2 regions of the Massilia phyllosphaerae genome follow, and region 1 is predicted to be linked to the other one. Evidence: riboswitches for the same ligand, from Rfam matches in the RefSeq annotation. Region 1 holds a riboswitch; the other holds the start of a gene.
What was found. Region 1 has a riboswitch for cobalamin ahead of U1H99_RS29845 (TonB-dependent receptor plug domain-containing protein). Riboswitches for the same ligand answer to the same signal wherever they lie in the genome.

Region 1 (7,823 bases):
GATCCCCATGCCGACCTCGTTCGACACGAAGATGACTTCACCCGCCGCCGGCTCGTCCAGGAAGTCCAGCAGCTCCGCGCGCTCGGTGGTGAACAGCGGCGTCAGGTCGATCGGTCCGACTTCCGGATAGTCCATGTGCGCGGAAAACATCAGGTTGCTCAGCCACAGGGTCAGGCAGTCGACCAGCACGATGCGCTCCGGCGTGCACAGGCGGCGCAGGGTGGCGGCCAGCGCGGTCGCCTCCTCGACGGTGCGCCAGTGCGGCGGGCGGCGTTCCTGGTGGCGGACGATGCGCGCGGCCATCTCGTCGTCGCCGGCATGCGAGGTGGCCAAATAGATGACTTCCTTGCCGGATGCCTGCGCCAGACGCTCGGCCAGCGCGCTCTTGCCCGAACGGGCCCCGCCGAAGACGAAGGTACGGCTCATGCTTGTGCTCCCAGCAGCAGGCCCGCCGCGGCTTCCGGATTGGAGGCGAAGAAAGCGTGGAAATACGATGCGGTCAGCGAACCGCTGCGGTACAGCGCTTCGCCCTCGGCGCCGGATGGATGCTTGACCGCGTGCGCGGCCGCTGCGGTGCCGGTCTCCAGGCGAGAGTAATGAAAGGTATGGCCGCGCAGCACGCCGGCGGCGGTCGGCATGCCTTGCGCACCCAGCCCGGCCAGGCGGCCCTGCATTTTCACCTGTCCCGGCAACAAGCCGGCCATCGGCCAGGCGTGGCCGTCCTTGTCGGTGATCGATTCCGCCACCGCCATCATGCCGCCGCACTCGGCCAGGATCGGGCGGCCGGCGGCGTGCGCGGCGCGGATCGATGCTTGCCAGTGCTGCGCCTGCGCCAGCGTTTCAGCGTGCAGTTCGGGATAGCCGCCGGGCAGGTAGACCGCATCGGCGCCGTCCGGCACCGGCTGGTCCGCCAGCGGCGAGAAGTAGGCCAGCTGCGCCCCGAGCGCGCGCAGCGTGTCGAGGTTGGCCGGATACAGGAAACAGAAGGCGGCGTCGCGCGCGATCGCCACCGTCTTCCCGGCCAGCAGCGGAGAAATCGGCGCCGACGGCAGGGCGCTGTCGTCGAAGGAGTGCGGCGGCATGGCGTCCCAGGCCGCGTCGTCGAACTTCAGTTCGTCGGCCAGCGCATCCAGCACGGCATCGATGTCGCCGACTTCGTCCGGCAGCACCAGGCCGAGGTGGCGTTCGGGCAGGCGGCGCGCCTGCTTGGGCAGGGTGCCCAATAAAGGGATGTCGCGTAGCGACTCCGCCACCATGCGCGCGTGGCCTTCGCTGCCGACGCGGTTGGCGACCACGCCGGCCAGCTGCACGGGCCCGTAGTCGCGCAGGCCCAGCACCACCGCACCCGCGGTCTGCGCCATGGCGCCGGCGTCGATCACGGCCAGCACCGGGATACCGAATTCGCGCGCCAGGTCGGCCGCGGATGGCTTGCCGTCGTACAGGCCCATCACGCCCTCGATCAGCACCACGTCGGCCTCGCGCGCGGCGCAAGCCAGGCGCCGGCGGCACAGTTCCGGTCCCACCATCCACAGGTCGAGCGAGTGCACCGGCGCGCCGCTGGCGCGTTCGAGCAGCATCGGGTCAATGAAGTCGGGGCCGCATTTCAGCACCCGCACCGTCTGCCCGCTGCGCCGGAAGCGGCGCGCCAGGGCGGCGGTGATCGTGGTCTTGCCCTGGCCGGAGGCGATGGCAGCCACCATGACAACGCGCGCGCCTTGGGTACCCATCACCACTCCGTCCCGGCCTGGGCCGCGATGCCGGCCTTGAAGGCGTGCTTGACCACGTTCATCTCGGTGACGGTGTCGGCGACGTCGATCAGTTCCTGCGGCGCGGCGCGGCCGGTCACCACCACGTGCTGCATCACGGGACGGTCGAGCAGGTCGGCGATCACGGCGTGCACGTCGAGGTAGCGGTACTTGAGTGCGATGTTCAGTTCGTCCAGCACCACCAGGCCATAGGCGGGGTCGCGCAGGAAAGAACGTGCCATCTCCCAGGCTGCCTGCGCCTTGACGATGTCGCGCTCGCGGTTCTGGGTTTCCCAGGTATAGCCTTCGCCCATCGCATGGAAGCTGACTTCGTCGGGAAAGCGGCGCAGGAACTGCTCTTCGCCGGTCGCCATCGCGCCCTTGATGAACTGGACCACGCCGACCTTCATGCCGTGGCCGAGCGCGCGCGCGGCCATGCCGAAGGCGCTCGAGCTCTTGCCCTTGCCGTTGCCGGTATTGACGATGATGATGCCGACCTGCTTGTCGGCGGAGGCGATCTTGGCGTCGATGACCGCCTTCTTGCGTGCCATGCGCAGGCGGTGGCGCTCATTAATATCCAAACTCGTGTCCGGATTGGTGTCGTCGGTCGGCTCAGTCATGGTTGGTCTCCCGGGGAATGAAGATGCGGCGGCCGCCGTGTTCGATGGTCTCGATCGGGTGGCCGAGGGTGTCGCTCAGGCGCGCGGCCTGCATGGCGTCGGCGATCGGGCCGGCGTACCAGCTGCCGTCGCCTTTCAGGAGCAGGGCGTGGCTCGAGATGCCGTGCGCCAGCGTCAGGTCGTGGCCGATCATGACGACGGTCTTGTGCTGCTGCCGGCACAGGCGTGCCAGCAGGCCCATCACCTGCACCTGGTGCGCCAGGTCGAGCGCATTGGCCGGTTCGTCGAGCAGCAGCAGCGCCGTGTCCTGGGCCAGCAGGGCGGCGATCGCCACGCGCTGGCGCTCGCCGCCGGACAGGGTGCGCACGTCGCGCGCCGCCAGGCCGTCGACTTCCATCGCCGCCAGCGCCCGCATGGCGGCCGCGTGGTCGTCGCTGCCTTCCCAGTAGCGGTTGGCGTGGTAGGGATGGCGCGCCGACAGCACGGTCTCGATCACGCTGTAAGCAAAGGCGTCGTGGCGCGACTGGGCCAGGTAGGCGCGCCGGCGCGCCAGGTCTTCCAGCTTCCAGGCCGCGACCGGGGTGCCGTCGATCTGGACCGCGCCGGCTTCGGGCGTGCGCAGGCCGGCCAGCGTGCGCAGCAGCGTGCTCTTGCCGGCGCCGTTGCGGCCGATGATGCTCCAGCATTCCCCTTGCCCTACCTGCCAGTCCAGATCCTGCACCAGGGTGCGGCCGCCGGCGCGCAGTGCGAGTTGTCGGGTCGCGATCGTCATTTGCGCCTCATTTACGCAACTGGTGCAGTTGATAGAGAAAGACCGGCGCCCCGATCAGGGCCGTGATCGCACCCACCGGCAGCTGGGTCGGCGCGACCACGGTGCGTGCCAGCGTGTCGCACAGAACCAGGAAGCTGCCGCCGCCCAGCACCGCGGCCGGGATCAGCACGCGGTGGTCGGGGCCGAAGGCGAAGCGGCAGGCGTGCGGGATGATCAGGCCGATGAAGCCGATCGAGCCGGCGCTGGTCACCGCGCTGGCGGTCAGCAGGCCGGACACGAAGAACAGGCCCTTGCGCAGCGTGCCGACGCGGATGCCGAGGGTGCCGGCGTTGTCGGCATGGAGGGCGACCACGTTCATCGCGCGCGCACTGCGCAGCGCATACAGCAGGGCGCCGCCGAGCACGATCCAGGGCAGTGCCCGCACCGGCGCGCCGGCCAGGTCGCCGATCATCCAGAACACCATGCTGCGCAGCCGTCCCTCGGGCGCGATCGACAGCATCAGCGTGACCAGCGCCATGCAGCTCGACGACAGGATCACGCCGGTCAGCAGCAGCATCGAGGTGCCTCCCTCGATAGCGGCGCCGCTGCGCATGTCGCGCCGCGCGAACAGGTACAAAAGCATCGCCACGCCGACGGCGCCGGCCAAAGCCGCCGCGTCGACCGTGGCCGCCGCGCACATCAGCAGCAGCGCCAGCAGGGCGCCGACCGAGGCGCCGGCCGAGATCCCTAATATATATGGATCGGCCAGCGGGTTGCGCAGCAGCGCCTGCATCATGACGCCGGCCAGGGCCAGCGCGCCGCCGGTGACGAAGGCGGTGAGGGCGCGGCCGGCGCGCAGCTCCAGCAGCGTCGCCGCCATCGAGTCGCTCCGGCCATGCAGCACCTGGACCAGCGCAGCCGGCAGCTCGTCCGGTGCGATGGCGATCGAGCCCGTCATGCCGGCCACCAGCAGGCTGGCGACGGCCGCGAGCAGCAGCGCGCCGACGATCAGGAGGGCGCGCTGGGGCAATGGACGCGGAGGACGGGCTTGGGCTGGATGCATGCGGTGCGGTTGGTAATGGATTAGCGGACGCCGTAGCGTAGCGCCGCGAACCAGCTGCGTCCGGCGGTGCCGTAGTTGCGCGCCAGTTCGTAGCGCTTGTCGGCCGCGTTGTCGAGGCGGACCAGCAGCGACCAGTCGGGATTGAAACGCCAGCTGGTGGTCAGGTTCAGCAGGCCATAGCCGCCGAGGCGGTTCCTGTTGGCGGCGTCATCGAAGCGCTGGCCGGAGGCCTGCAGTTCGATGCCGCTCTCCAGCCGGCCGGTCGTGTGGCTGGCGCTGAGGTTGACGTGACGGCGTGCGCGCCGGGCCAGCTGCTTGCCGGTGGTCTCGTCGCGCGGATCCTGGAAGTCGGCACTGGCGCGCAGGTCGATACCCTTGATCCGGCTGGTGGCCGACAGCGTCCAGCCTTCGAGCAGCGCGTGGTTGACGTTGTAGGCGCAGCTGCCGGTCCGGCTTGGGCAGGGGTTGACCGTGACGATCATGTCGGTCAGGCGGTTGCGGTAGTAACCGGCCTGCAGTTCGCCGCCCGATACCTGGTAGCGCAGCGCAGCTTCGGCATTGCGGCCCTGTTCCGGCTTGTTGCTGGGCAGGCCGTAGCCGGGGTAATACAGTTCGTTGAAGGTCGGGGCGCGGAAGCTGGTGCCGACGCTGGCGCTGGCGCGCAGCTGGCGGCTGAATTCGTAGGCATAGCCGGCCGCGCCGGTGGTCTTCGCGCCGTACACCGAGTGGTCGTTGCGCGCGCTGAGGTCGACCAGGTGGCTGCCGCGGCGCAGGTCGTAGGAAGCGGCCACCGAGTTGGTGACGCGGCTGCCGTTCAACGGACTCGGGGGACTGGTCGGGGTAGCGGCGCCGGAGGTGGACAGCACGGATTCCTTGCGGTGGGCCGCCAGCAGCTGCAGGGTGTCGGCACCGATGGCGAACGTATTGTGCCAGGTGATTTCATCCTGGCGCGTGTTGATCTGGCTGGCGTCCGCGGGCGCGGCGCCGCCGAAGTTGCCCAGCCTGTCGCTGGAGCGCGCCCACTGCAGGCTGCTGCGCCAGTTGGGCTGGATGCGGCCGTCGAGGAAGGCGGCGTAGCTGTCGATGTCCTGGAAGTTGCGGGCGTCAAAGGCGGCTGCACCATTGTCGTACTGGGCGCGCAGGCGGCTCTTCAGGAACTGGACGCCGGCGTCGATACCTTCGGCCAGCCGCACCGCGATGCGGCCGTTGGCGCTGTTGCGGCTGTAGCCGTCGTCGTCCGGGTTGTAGCCGAATGCGCCGGGGCGGGTCGCGGAGAAGCCGTCCGCTTCCTCGTGGGCAGTGCCGAATGCGTAGCTGACGATGCCGCTCGCACCATGGATGGCGGCGTCGTACTGGCGGGTGCCGTAGCTGCCGCCGCCGAGGCTGGCGTCCAGTTGCGGCGCGCCGGCGCTTTTACGGGTGAAGATCTGGACCACGCCGCCGATCGCATCCGCGCCGTACAGGGTGCTCAGGGGACCGTAGACGACTTCGATGTGATCGATGGCCGACAGCGGAATCGCATTCCAGCTGGCCGCGCCGCTGGTCGAGGAGCCGATGCGCACGCCGTCGATCAGGACCACGACCTGGTTGCTGTTGGCGCCGCGCAGGAACACGCTGGTGCTGGCGCCCGGGCCGCCGTTGCGGACGATCTCGATGCCGCGCTGGCGCGCCAGGACGTCGGCAACCGAGCCGGCGCCGGCTCGCGCGATCTCGTCGCGACCGATGACGGTGGTGTCGGCGATGACCTGGTCGGCACGCTCGGGCGTGCGGGTGGCGGTGACGACGACGGTCTCCGGCGCAGAATCGGGCGCAGCGAAGGCGGTGGAGGCAGAAAGGGCAAGGGCCAATGCGGCGGCTTGCCGTGGAACTCGGTGGTGCATGATGGTCGTTCTTGGTTTGACAACCAGCCGGCGTCCCCGCCGGCCAGATTGAACAGAAGCGCCACGGCATGCCGGCGCGCTTCCACCTTTTGGCCGGTATCCGGGCTGGCAAGTATGGCCGTCCGACCTTCCCATGCGTACGCACAGTGGTGTGTGAGGACGGTTGCCGCATCCATGACGCGGCACTTGCTTACCGTTGCGGGGGCAGCACACGTTCAACTCTTCGCGAGCTTCGTGTTTCCCGTTTAACTGCACCTGTGAGCACAGGCGCGAGCACCAAAACGGCGTCATTATACGGTCGCGCCGGCGCCTTGTCAGAACTCCAGCACCAGAATTTCGCCATAGCCGATGCGGTGCGGCGTGGCGGCGGCCTGCAGCGCGGCCTGTTCCAGGGGCAGGCCGGACTGCATCGCCAGCAGCAGGCGGATGGTGCCGGCATGGCAGATCACCAGTGCTTCCGCGCCCCCGTCGGCACTGGCGCCGGTCCGCACGGTGTCGACGAAGCCGGCCACGCGGCGTGCGACGTCGAGCACGTTCTCGGCGCCACCGGGCCGATGGTGGAGCAGGTCATCGGCCCAGGCGTCGACTTCGCCGCGCGCGATGCCGGACCAGGGACGCATCTCCCAGCGGCCGAAATCCATCTCGGCCAGGCGCGCATCGATGTGCAGGCTGGCCGGTTGCAGGCGCCGGGCCAGCAGGGCGCAGCGCTGCAGCGGGCTGGCGTACACCGGCAGGCGACCGGGCAAGCCTTGCGCTTCCAGCGTCGCCTGCACGCGCGCCAGTTCGGCCGCGGCGACCGGGACGTCGGTCGCGCCGTAGCAGAGGCCGGGCGCGACGTCGGGTTGAGGGTGGCGCACCAGGTGCAGCTTCATGCGGCGCCTCAGGCACCGTGGCCGAGCGTGGCCAGCACCGTCATATAGATGAGGGCTTCCGCCACCTGCTGCACGGCGCCGAGGCAGTCGCCGGTGTAGCCGCCGAGGCGGCGCACGAATTTGCGGCCCAGCCACAGCGCTGCGGCCAGCGCGGCCAGTACGGCACCGCTCACTGCCGCAGGGGAGGTGAGGCCGGCGGCGAGCAGCACGGCGGCGGGCAGCAGGGCCGTCGCCGCGGCGATCGCGAATTCCGCGCCCGTCATCTGCTGTGCCAGCGGCTTGGCCTTGCCCTCGCCGCGCACGTACTCGAGTTTCCAGATCAGCGAGGTCGCCGCCAGGCGCGACAGCGGGTGGGCCAGGAACAGGGCCGCGATCGCCGCTTGCGGCGGCAGCATCGCCAGGCTCGAGAGCTTGGCGGCCAGCATGCAGACGATGCCGATCGCACCGTAGGCGCCGACCCGCGAATCCTTCATGATCTCGAGCACCCGTTCCCGCGTCATTCCGCCGCCGAGGCCATCGCAGGTATCGGCGAAGCCGTCTTCATGGAAGGCGCCGGTGGCGTAGATCGAGGCGGCGGTGGACAGCACCGCCGCCACCGGCGCCGGCAGCACCAGTGCCGCCGCCCAGTAGACGGCGGCGGCGATGGCCGCCACCACGCAGCCGACCAGCGGGAAGTAGCGCGACGCGTGCTGCAGCCAGCTGGCCTCGAAGCCGACCCAGGCCGGGATCGGCAGGCGGGTAAAGAATTGCAGCGCGATGAAGAAGAGGCGGATCTGCTGCATGGTTTTAGTCGTCAGCGTTCTTGCCGGTTTGCTCGCTGACGCTGGCCGAGGCAAAGGTCGCCATCTGGTCGAGGAAGTTGGCGGCCGCGTGCAGCAGCGGCAGGACGAGG
Region 2 (7,823 bases), on a different contig from region 1:
GCCGAAGGCCGAGCCTTTCCATTCGCGGCCGGTGACCAGCTGGAACGGACGGGTCGAGATTTCGGCGCCGGCTTCGGCCACGCCGATGATGATCGACTGGCCCCAGCCCTTGTGGCAGCACTCCAGCGCCTGGCGCATGGTGGTGGTGTTGCCGATGCACTCGAACGAGTAGTCGGCGCCGCCGTCGGTCAGCTGGACGATGGCGTCGACCACGTTGCCGACTTCCTTCGGATTGACGAAGTGGGTCATGCCGAACTTGCGCGCCATGTCTTCGCGGTCCGGGTTGATGTCGACGCCGATGATCTTGTCGGCGCCGACCATGCGCGCCGCCTGGATCACGTTCAGGCCGATGCCGCCCAGGCCGAACACGACCACGTTGGCGCCCGCCTCCACTTTCGCCGTGAAGATCACGGCGCCGATGCCGGTGGTGACGCCGCAGCCGATGTAGCAGATCTTGTCGAACGGGGCGTCGCTGCGCACCTTGGCCAGCGCGATTTCCGGCACCACGATGTAGTTCGAGAAGGTCGACGTGCCCATGTAGTGATAGATCGGCTTGCCGTCGAGCGAGAAGCGAGAGGTCGCATCCGGCATCAGGCCGCGGCCCTGGGTCGAGCGGATGGCCTGGCACAGGTTGGTCTTTTGCGACAGGCAGAATTTGCACTGGCGGCATTCCGGGGTGTACAGCGGGATGACGTGGTCGTCCTTGCGCACGCTGGTCACGCCCGGGCCCACGTCGACCACCACGCCGGCGCCTTCATGGCCGAGGATGGCCGGGAACAAGCCTTCCGGATCGGCGCCGGACAGCGTGTAGTAGTCGGTATGACAGATACCGGTCGCCTTGACTTCGACCAGTACCTCGCCCGCCTTCGGGCCTTCGAGTTCGACTTCCTCGATCGTCAGCGGCTTACCCGCCTGCCATGCAATCGCTGCCTTGGTTTTCATGTTCGATACTTTCCTGGATGGTTATGCGATGCGGCCATTATCCGCACAAGCCCGCCTGCGGCCAAGGGGCACACCCTTAGATGGCAGAAAATGGTGCAATAATGACCGGATTTGCCAGCCCCCAACATCTTTAGCGGAACCATGCAAGACAGGCCAGCCAGCGCACCGATCACCATCGACATCATCGTCTACCCCGGCTTCAAGGCCATGGAAGCCATCGGCCCGATGTCGGTGTTCGAATATGCCAACGTGCACCTGCGGCGCGCCGGTAAAGCGGCCGCCTACGACGTCCAGGTCGTGTCCACACGCGAGGGCAACATCCCTTCCGATACGCTGATGTCGCTGCAGGCCACCCGGGCGCTCGATCCCCGGGCCTTGCCGCATACCGCCATCGTGGTCGGTGCGCGCGATATCCGGGGGGCACTGGCCGAGGGCGGCGCCATCGTCGACTGGGTGGCGCGTGCCTGTACCCGCCTGCAGCGCCTGGCGGCGCTGTGTTCCGGCGCCTTCTTCCTGAGCGCCGCCGGCGTCCTGGACGGCAAGGCGGCGGCCACCCACTGGAGCGTGGCGGCCGCCCTGCAGGCCGACTACCCCGGCGTGGCGGTCGATGCCGACGCCATCTTCGTGCGCGACGGCCACCTGTGGACCTCTGCCGGCGTCACCGCCGGCATCGACCTGGCGCTGGCGCTGGTCGAGGAAGACCTCGGCAAGGAACTGGCGCTGCAGGTCGCCACCGACATGGTCGTCTACCTGAAACGCCCCGGCGGCCAGTCGCAGTTCAGCTCGCACCTGCTGAGCGAACGGACCGCACGGCCCGGCATCCGCGACATTCAGAAATGGATTCTGGACAACCTGCACGAACGGCTGTCGGTGGCCCAGCTGGCGCAAAAGGCCATGATGAGCGAGCGCCACTTCGCCCGCGTGTTCCTGCAGGAAGTCGGACTGAGCACCCAGGAATTCATCGCAACCTGCCGCTTCGAGCGCGCCAAGCAATTGCTGTCCGACCTGGCGCTGCCGCTGAAGACAGTGGCGGCACGCGCCGGCTTCAACGGCGAAGCGCAGATGCGGCGCGTGTTCCAGAAACGGATGGGCATCGCGCCCACCTTGTACCGCGAACGCTTCGCCACCACCGGCGTGTCCGCGGCCAAATAGCTTATTTGCTGCGCAGGCGCCCGGCAAACGCCCCGTGCAGGCTGTTGAGCAGCTCCTCGGCCGCGATCAATTGTTCGGCCACTTCGTTGACCTTGCGCCGGTTCGAGCGCGCGTGATCGCGCAGGACTTCGAAGGCGGTGTTGCGGTCGGTCTGGAAGCGCGCCATCAGCAAGCCGACGGCCAGGCTGGTTTCGCGGCCGGCGGCCAGCGCCGCGTTCAGGTTGGCTTCGGTGCGGCGCAGCTGGCGGATCTCGTCGGCGCGCGCCAGCGCCGATTCGAAGGCCGCCAGCAAGCGCGCGGCGTCGACCGGCTTGACCACGAAGCCGACCGCGCCATGGCTGGCGGCCTGGCGCGCGGTTTCGGCGTCGTCGACCGAGGACAGGAACATGAAGGCGACCTGGGTGTGGTCCCTCAGGCGGCGCGCCAGGTCGAGGCCGGACATGCCGGGCATGTTGATGTCGAGCAGGGCCAGCGCGATGTCGCCTTCGCGCTCGGCGATGCGTTGCAGCGCCTCGGGCGCGGAAGCGGCTTCCAGCGTGTCGTAGCCGGCATGCTTCAGGACGGTGGACAGGTATTCCAGCAGGATGGCATCGTCGTCGACCAGCAGGACCAGGCGGCGGGGGGAAAGGGTCGCGTTCATTGTTATCGTTCTCGCGTGAAGAAGGAAGTGAATCGATCATTGCGGATGCAATGCCACATGACCGAAATCCGACGGCCAAAAATATAGCATGCCGGCAAGGCGCTTCGTCAATCAAATTGCATATTCCAGCGATAACGCAACATCCCGCGCGCACGATTGACAATCAATTTTGTAAAGTACGGCGACGGCCTGGTGCAGACCAAAGCCGCCTGCGACAGCATCAAGTCGTGGGCTGCGAAAACTAAGCGCCGCTACTCGCCGCCGCGCAGGAAGGCCGCTTCCTCGTAGCCGCTCAGGACCTGCGCATCCATCGGAATATGATTGGTGCGCAGAATCCTGCCCTCGCGGGCGTACACCAGGTAGACCTCCCCTGCCCCGTTTTCCTTCGGCAGGGTCCGGAATGCCGGACCGCAGCCGACCATTACCCGGTTCTTGTCGGTAGTGTAGTCGAGCACCTGGCCGTCGCGGTATACGCCCTTGATCTGCTCCCACGGCAGGAATACCGCCTGGTGGTGCTGCAGCACCCGGGACTGTCCCGACGCTAACGTCACGGTTTCCGGGGTCGAGGTCAGCGTGCTCAGCGAACCCATGAAGATCAGGTCGGCTTCCTCCTTGACCGCCGCCACTTCGGCCTTGTAGGCCGCAAGGTGTTTCGCATGCGTCTCGGCCTGCTTTTCGGGCGGGACGATGGCGCAGGCGAAGCCGGCTGCGCAATGCAGGACCAGGAGCGGGAACAGGAGGCGTGTCGTCGGCGTGCGCATCGCGGCGTCCAGGGAGTCGGGTGAAACCGCATGGTACACCCGCGCAGGCGCTGACGGACGCAGCCAATGAGCCTCTTTGCGTATAGTGGACCCATGCCCAGCCCTGCCAACTACCCCAGCACCCCGGACGGTCGCTACTTCGTCGTCAAGGACCGCCTCTGGCGCATGAGCAATCCCGATCTCGATCCGGCGCAGCGCCAGGCACTGGTCAATGCGCTGATGCAGGCCCGGCGCCAGGTCGGCGCGGCGAAGAAGGCCGCCGACCCCGAGGCCGAACGGCGCGCCCGCGCCGCGGTCGACGACGCCAAGCGCGGCCTGGGCGAACGCGGCCCGGTCTGGTGGAACGACGGCGCACCGGATTTCAACCGCAAGCTGGTGGCCAACACGCCGTATGCGGGCTGGTACGCGGCGCTTTGACCGGCCGCCACGGTGCCTCAACTATAATGACGGCGTTTGGTGCCCGCGCGCTTGTCTCGAGCGCGCAGTTAAACGGGAAACACATGGCCGCGCCGGTTCCACCGGCAGGCCAGGGTGTGCTGCCCCCGCAACGGTAAGCAAGCGTCGTCGCTGACGACAGGCCATCTCGAACGCCACTGTGCACAAGAGCCTGTCTCGGCAGGCGGGAAGAAGCGGATGGCGATGGATGGCGAGTGTGAGCAAGGCGTGAGGAGGAAGCATGGTGATCCATGCGACGACGAACAACGCCGCTCACGCTCGTCAGGCGCGCCAGCAGCGACTTCCGCCTGCTGAGACAGGCTCTTAACAGCATGGGAAGGCGAGATGGTCCGCCTTGCCAGCCCGGATACCGGCCAGACAGGTGGTACGCGCGGCCGCGAGGCGGCGCGCACCGTTCAGCCGCGCTTACGGGGAAGTGGGTGCGGCGGCAGCTTGACATCCATCCTATGAAAACCAGAGTGATACTCGGCGTCGCCGGGGCGCTGTGCGCGGCCGCGCACGCGCATGCGCAACAACCGGCGGAGAACCCGCCACAGGAAACCCAGAACACGGTCCGCGTGCTTGGCCACTACGACAACGGCGTCGGCACTTCCGACGCCGCCAGCGAAGGCAGCGTGACGGCGGCATTGATTGCCAGCCGCCCGGCGTTGCGGCCGGGCGAAGTGCTCGAATTCGTGCCCGGCGTGATCGTCACCCAGCACAGCGGCGACGGCAAGGCCAACCAGTACTTCCTGCGCGGCTTCAACCTCGACCACGGTACCGACTTCGCCACCTTCGTCGACGGCATGCCGGTCAACATGCGCACCCATGCGCATGGCCAGGGCTATACCGACCTGAATTTCCTGATCCCCGAACTGGTCAAGAACATCCACTACCGCAAGGGCCCTTACTACGCCGACGAAGGCGATTTCGCCTCGGTCGGCTCCGCGCACCTGGGCCTGGCCGACAGGCTGGACGAAGGCGTCGCCGCCCTAACCGCGGGCGCCAACGCCTACCGCCGCGGCCTGGTCACGGGCTCCACCGGCGCCGGCAACGGCACCCTGCTGTATGCGCTGGAACTGGCGCACAACGACGGCCCATGGCAGACGCCGGAAGCTTTCCACAAATCGTCGGCCCTGCTGCGCTACAGCGCCGGCACCGCCGCCGAGCGTTTCAGCCTGACCGCGATGGGCTACAAGGGTGCCTGGCACGCCACCAGCCAGATTCCGCTGCGCGCGGTGCAGGACGGCAGCCTGGACCGGTTCGCCGCGGTCGATCCCAGCGACGGCGGCAGCACGGCACGCTACAGCCTGTCTGGCGAATGGCGCCGCCGCGGCCTTGACACGCTGACCGAAGCGCATGTCTACGCGGTGCGCTCCGACCTGGCGCTGTACAACGACTTCACCTACTACCTCGACGACCCGGTGAACGGCGACCAGTTCCTGCAGACCGAACGGCGCAAGATGGGCGGCTTCGATCTGTCGCACACCTGGTTCGGCCGGCTCGGCGAGCGCGCCATGAACAACGCCGTCGGCATCCAGGGCCGCTTCGACCGCATCGCCCCGCTCGGCCTGTACGCCACCGCCCGCCAGCGCGTGCTGGACACCATCGCCGAATCGCAGGTGTCGGAGGCCAGCGCCGCGCTGTGGTTCCAGAACACCGTGCAATGGACGCCGTGGCTGCGTTCCATCGCCGGCGTGCGCTACGACCGCTACCGCTTCAAGGTCGGCAGCTCGATCGCCGAGAATGCCGGCAGCGCGGACGACCACATCGCCTCGCCCAAGCTGTCGTTCGTGCTCGGCCCATGGGACAAGACCGAATTCTTCGCCAACTACGGCGAAGGCTTTCACAGCAACGATGCGCGCGGCACCACGGCCCGGCTGTCGCCGCGCGCGCGCGAGCCGGTCGAGCCGGTCACGCCGCTGGTGAAGACCCGCGGCGCCGAGATCGGCCTGCGCAGCGAGATCGTCGCGGGCCTGCAAACCTCGATCGCGCTGTGGGGCCTGCGCTCCGGCTCCGAACTGGTGTTCTCGGGCGACGCCGGCGACACCGCGCCGAGCCGCGCCAGCAAGCGCGCCGGCATCGAGTGGAACAATCACTACGTGGCCAGCCGCTGGCTGCTGCTGGATCTCGACCTGGCGGCATCGACCGCCCGCTACACCGGCTTCGACCCGGCCGGCGACCACGTCCCGGGGGCGGTCGAGCGGGTCGCCTCGTTCGGCGCCACCGTCAACGACCTCGGCCCCTGGTCGGGCGCCTTCCAGCTGCGCTATTTCGGGCCACGGCCGCTGGTGGAAGACAACAGCGTGCGCTCGGCCACCACGGCGATCGCCTACCTGCGCGCCGGCTACCGCCTGGACCGCCGCTGGCGGCTGACGGCCGACGTGTTCAACCTGTTCGACCGCAGGGCCAGCGACGTCGACTATTACTACACCTCGCGCCTGCCGGGCGAGCCGGCCGAGGGCGTCGACGACATCCACACCCACCCGGTGGAGCGGCGCACGCTGCGGCTGACGCTGCGCGCAGCGTTCTGATCCGCTTAAAAAAGCGGCAAAGGGTGACAATAAGCGGGCAATAAGCGGTAATCAAGCAGGGAGCGCTTCGGCGCTCCCGTCATTTATAATGGCCGTTTCGCTATATTTACCCTTTACCCCCGACCGCCAATCATGGAATTAGCAAAGTCTTTCGAGCCAGCCGATATCGAACAATTCTGGCGCACCGAATGGGAACAGCGCGGCTACTTCGCCGCCACCATGGACGCCGGCAAGCCGTCGTTCAGCATCCAGCTGCCGCCGCCGAACGTGACGGGCACCCTGCACATGGGCCACGCCTTCAACCAGACCGTCATGGATGGCCTGACCCGCTACTACCGCATGCGTGGCTTTAACACCGCCTGGATCCCGGGCACCGACCACGCCGGCATCGCGACCCAGATCGTGGTCGAGCGCCAGCTGGACGCCCAGAAGATCTCGCGCCATGACCTCGGCCGCGAGGAATTTGTCAAAAAAGTCTGGGAGTGGAAGGAAAAGTCGGGCAGCACCATCACCGGCCAGATGCGCCGCCTGGGCGCTTCCGCCGACTGGAACCGCGAATACTTCACGATGGACGAGCCGCGCTCGAAAACCGTGGCCGAAGTCTTCGTGCGCCTGTACGAGCAGGGCCTGATCTACCGCGGCAAGCGCCTGGTCAACTGGGACCCGGTGCTGGGCACCGCCGTCTCCGACCTGGAAGTCGACTCGCAGGAAGAAGACGGCTCGATGTGGTACATCCAGTACCCGCTGGCGGACGGCAGCGGCCACCTGACGGTCGCCACCACCCGTCCGGAAACCATGCTGGGCGACGTCGCCGTCGCGGTCGACCCGACCGACGAGCGCTACACCGCCCTGGTCGGCAAGATGCTGAAGCTGCCGCTGGTTGGCCGCGAGATCCCGATCATCGCCGACGAGTATGTGGACAAGGCCTTCGGCACCGGCTGCGTGAAGATCACGCCGGCGCACGACTTCAACGACTACGCGGTCGGCCAGCGCCACAAGCTGCCGATGCTGTCGATCATGACGCTGGAAGCGAAGATCGTCGACGACGCGCCCGAAGCCTACCGCGGCCTGGACCGCTTTGCCGCGCGCAGGAAGATCGTCGCCGACCTCGAAGAGCAAGGCCTGCTGGAACAGGTCAAGCCGCACAAGCTGATGGTGCCGCGCGGCGACCGCACCGGCGTCGTCATCGAGCCGATGCTGACCGACCAGTGGTTCGTCGCGATGAGCAAGCCGGCGCCGGAAGGCACCTTCAATCCGGGCAAGTCGATCACCGAAGTCGCCCTCGAAAAAGTGGCGAATGGCGAGATCAAGTTCGTGCCCGAGAACTGGTCCACCACCTACAACCAGTGGCTGGGCAAC

Region 2: it holds a riboswitch for cobalamin, as region 1 does, so the genes downstream of both, U1H99_RS18390 (TonB-dependent receptor) here and U1H99_RS29845 (TonB-dependent receptor plug domain-containing protein) in region 1, are expected to answer to the same signal.

The regions. Positions count from the first base shown of each region.
Region 1 is NZ_JAXSQX010000017.1:5,106-12,928, forward strand. It holds gene cobU (bifunctional adenosylcobinamide kinase/adenosylcobinamide-phosphate guanylyltransferase) at 1-426, opposite strand, end outside; gene U1H99_RS29825 (cobyrinic acid a,c-diamide synthase CobB) at 423-1,727, opposite strand; gene cobO (cob(I)yrinic acid a,c-diamide adenosyltransferase) at 1,727-2,365, opposite strand; gene U1H99_RS29835 (ABC transporter ATP-binding protein) at 2,358-3,137, opposite strand; gene U1H99_RS29840 (FecCD family ABC transporter permease) at 3,145-4,179, opposite strand; gene U1H99_RS29845 (TonB-dependent receptor plug domain-containing protein) at 4,200-6,059, opposite strand; cobalamin riboswitch at 6,134-6,355, opposite strand; gene U1H99_RS29850 (histidine phosphatase family protein) at 6,374-6,931, opposite strand; gene U1H99_RS29855 (adenosylcobinamide-GDP ribazoletransferase) at 6,940-7,713, opposite strand; gene cobT (nicotinate-nucleotide--dimethylbenzimidazole phosphoribosyltransferase) at 7,718-7,823, opposite strand, start outside.
Region 2 is NZ_JAXSQX010000004.1:567,465-575,287, forward strand. It holds gene U1H99_RS18365 (S-(hydroxymethyl)glutathione dehydrogenase/class III alcohol dehydrogenase) at 1-942, opposite strand, end outside; gene U1H99_RS18370 (GlxA family transcriptional regulator) at 1,084-2,094, shown strand; gene U1H99_RS18375 (ANTAR domain-containing response regulator) at 2,096-2,734, opposite strand; gene U1H99_RS18380 (hypothetical protein) at 2,986-3,495, opposite strand; gene U1H99_RS18385 (hypothetical protein) at 3,589-3,912, shown strand; cobalamin riboswitch at 3,933-4,323, shown strand; gene U1H99_RS18390 (TonB-dependent receptor) at 4,398-6,464, shown strand; gene U1H99_RS18395 (valine--tRNA ligase) at 6,597-7,823, shown strand, end outside.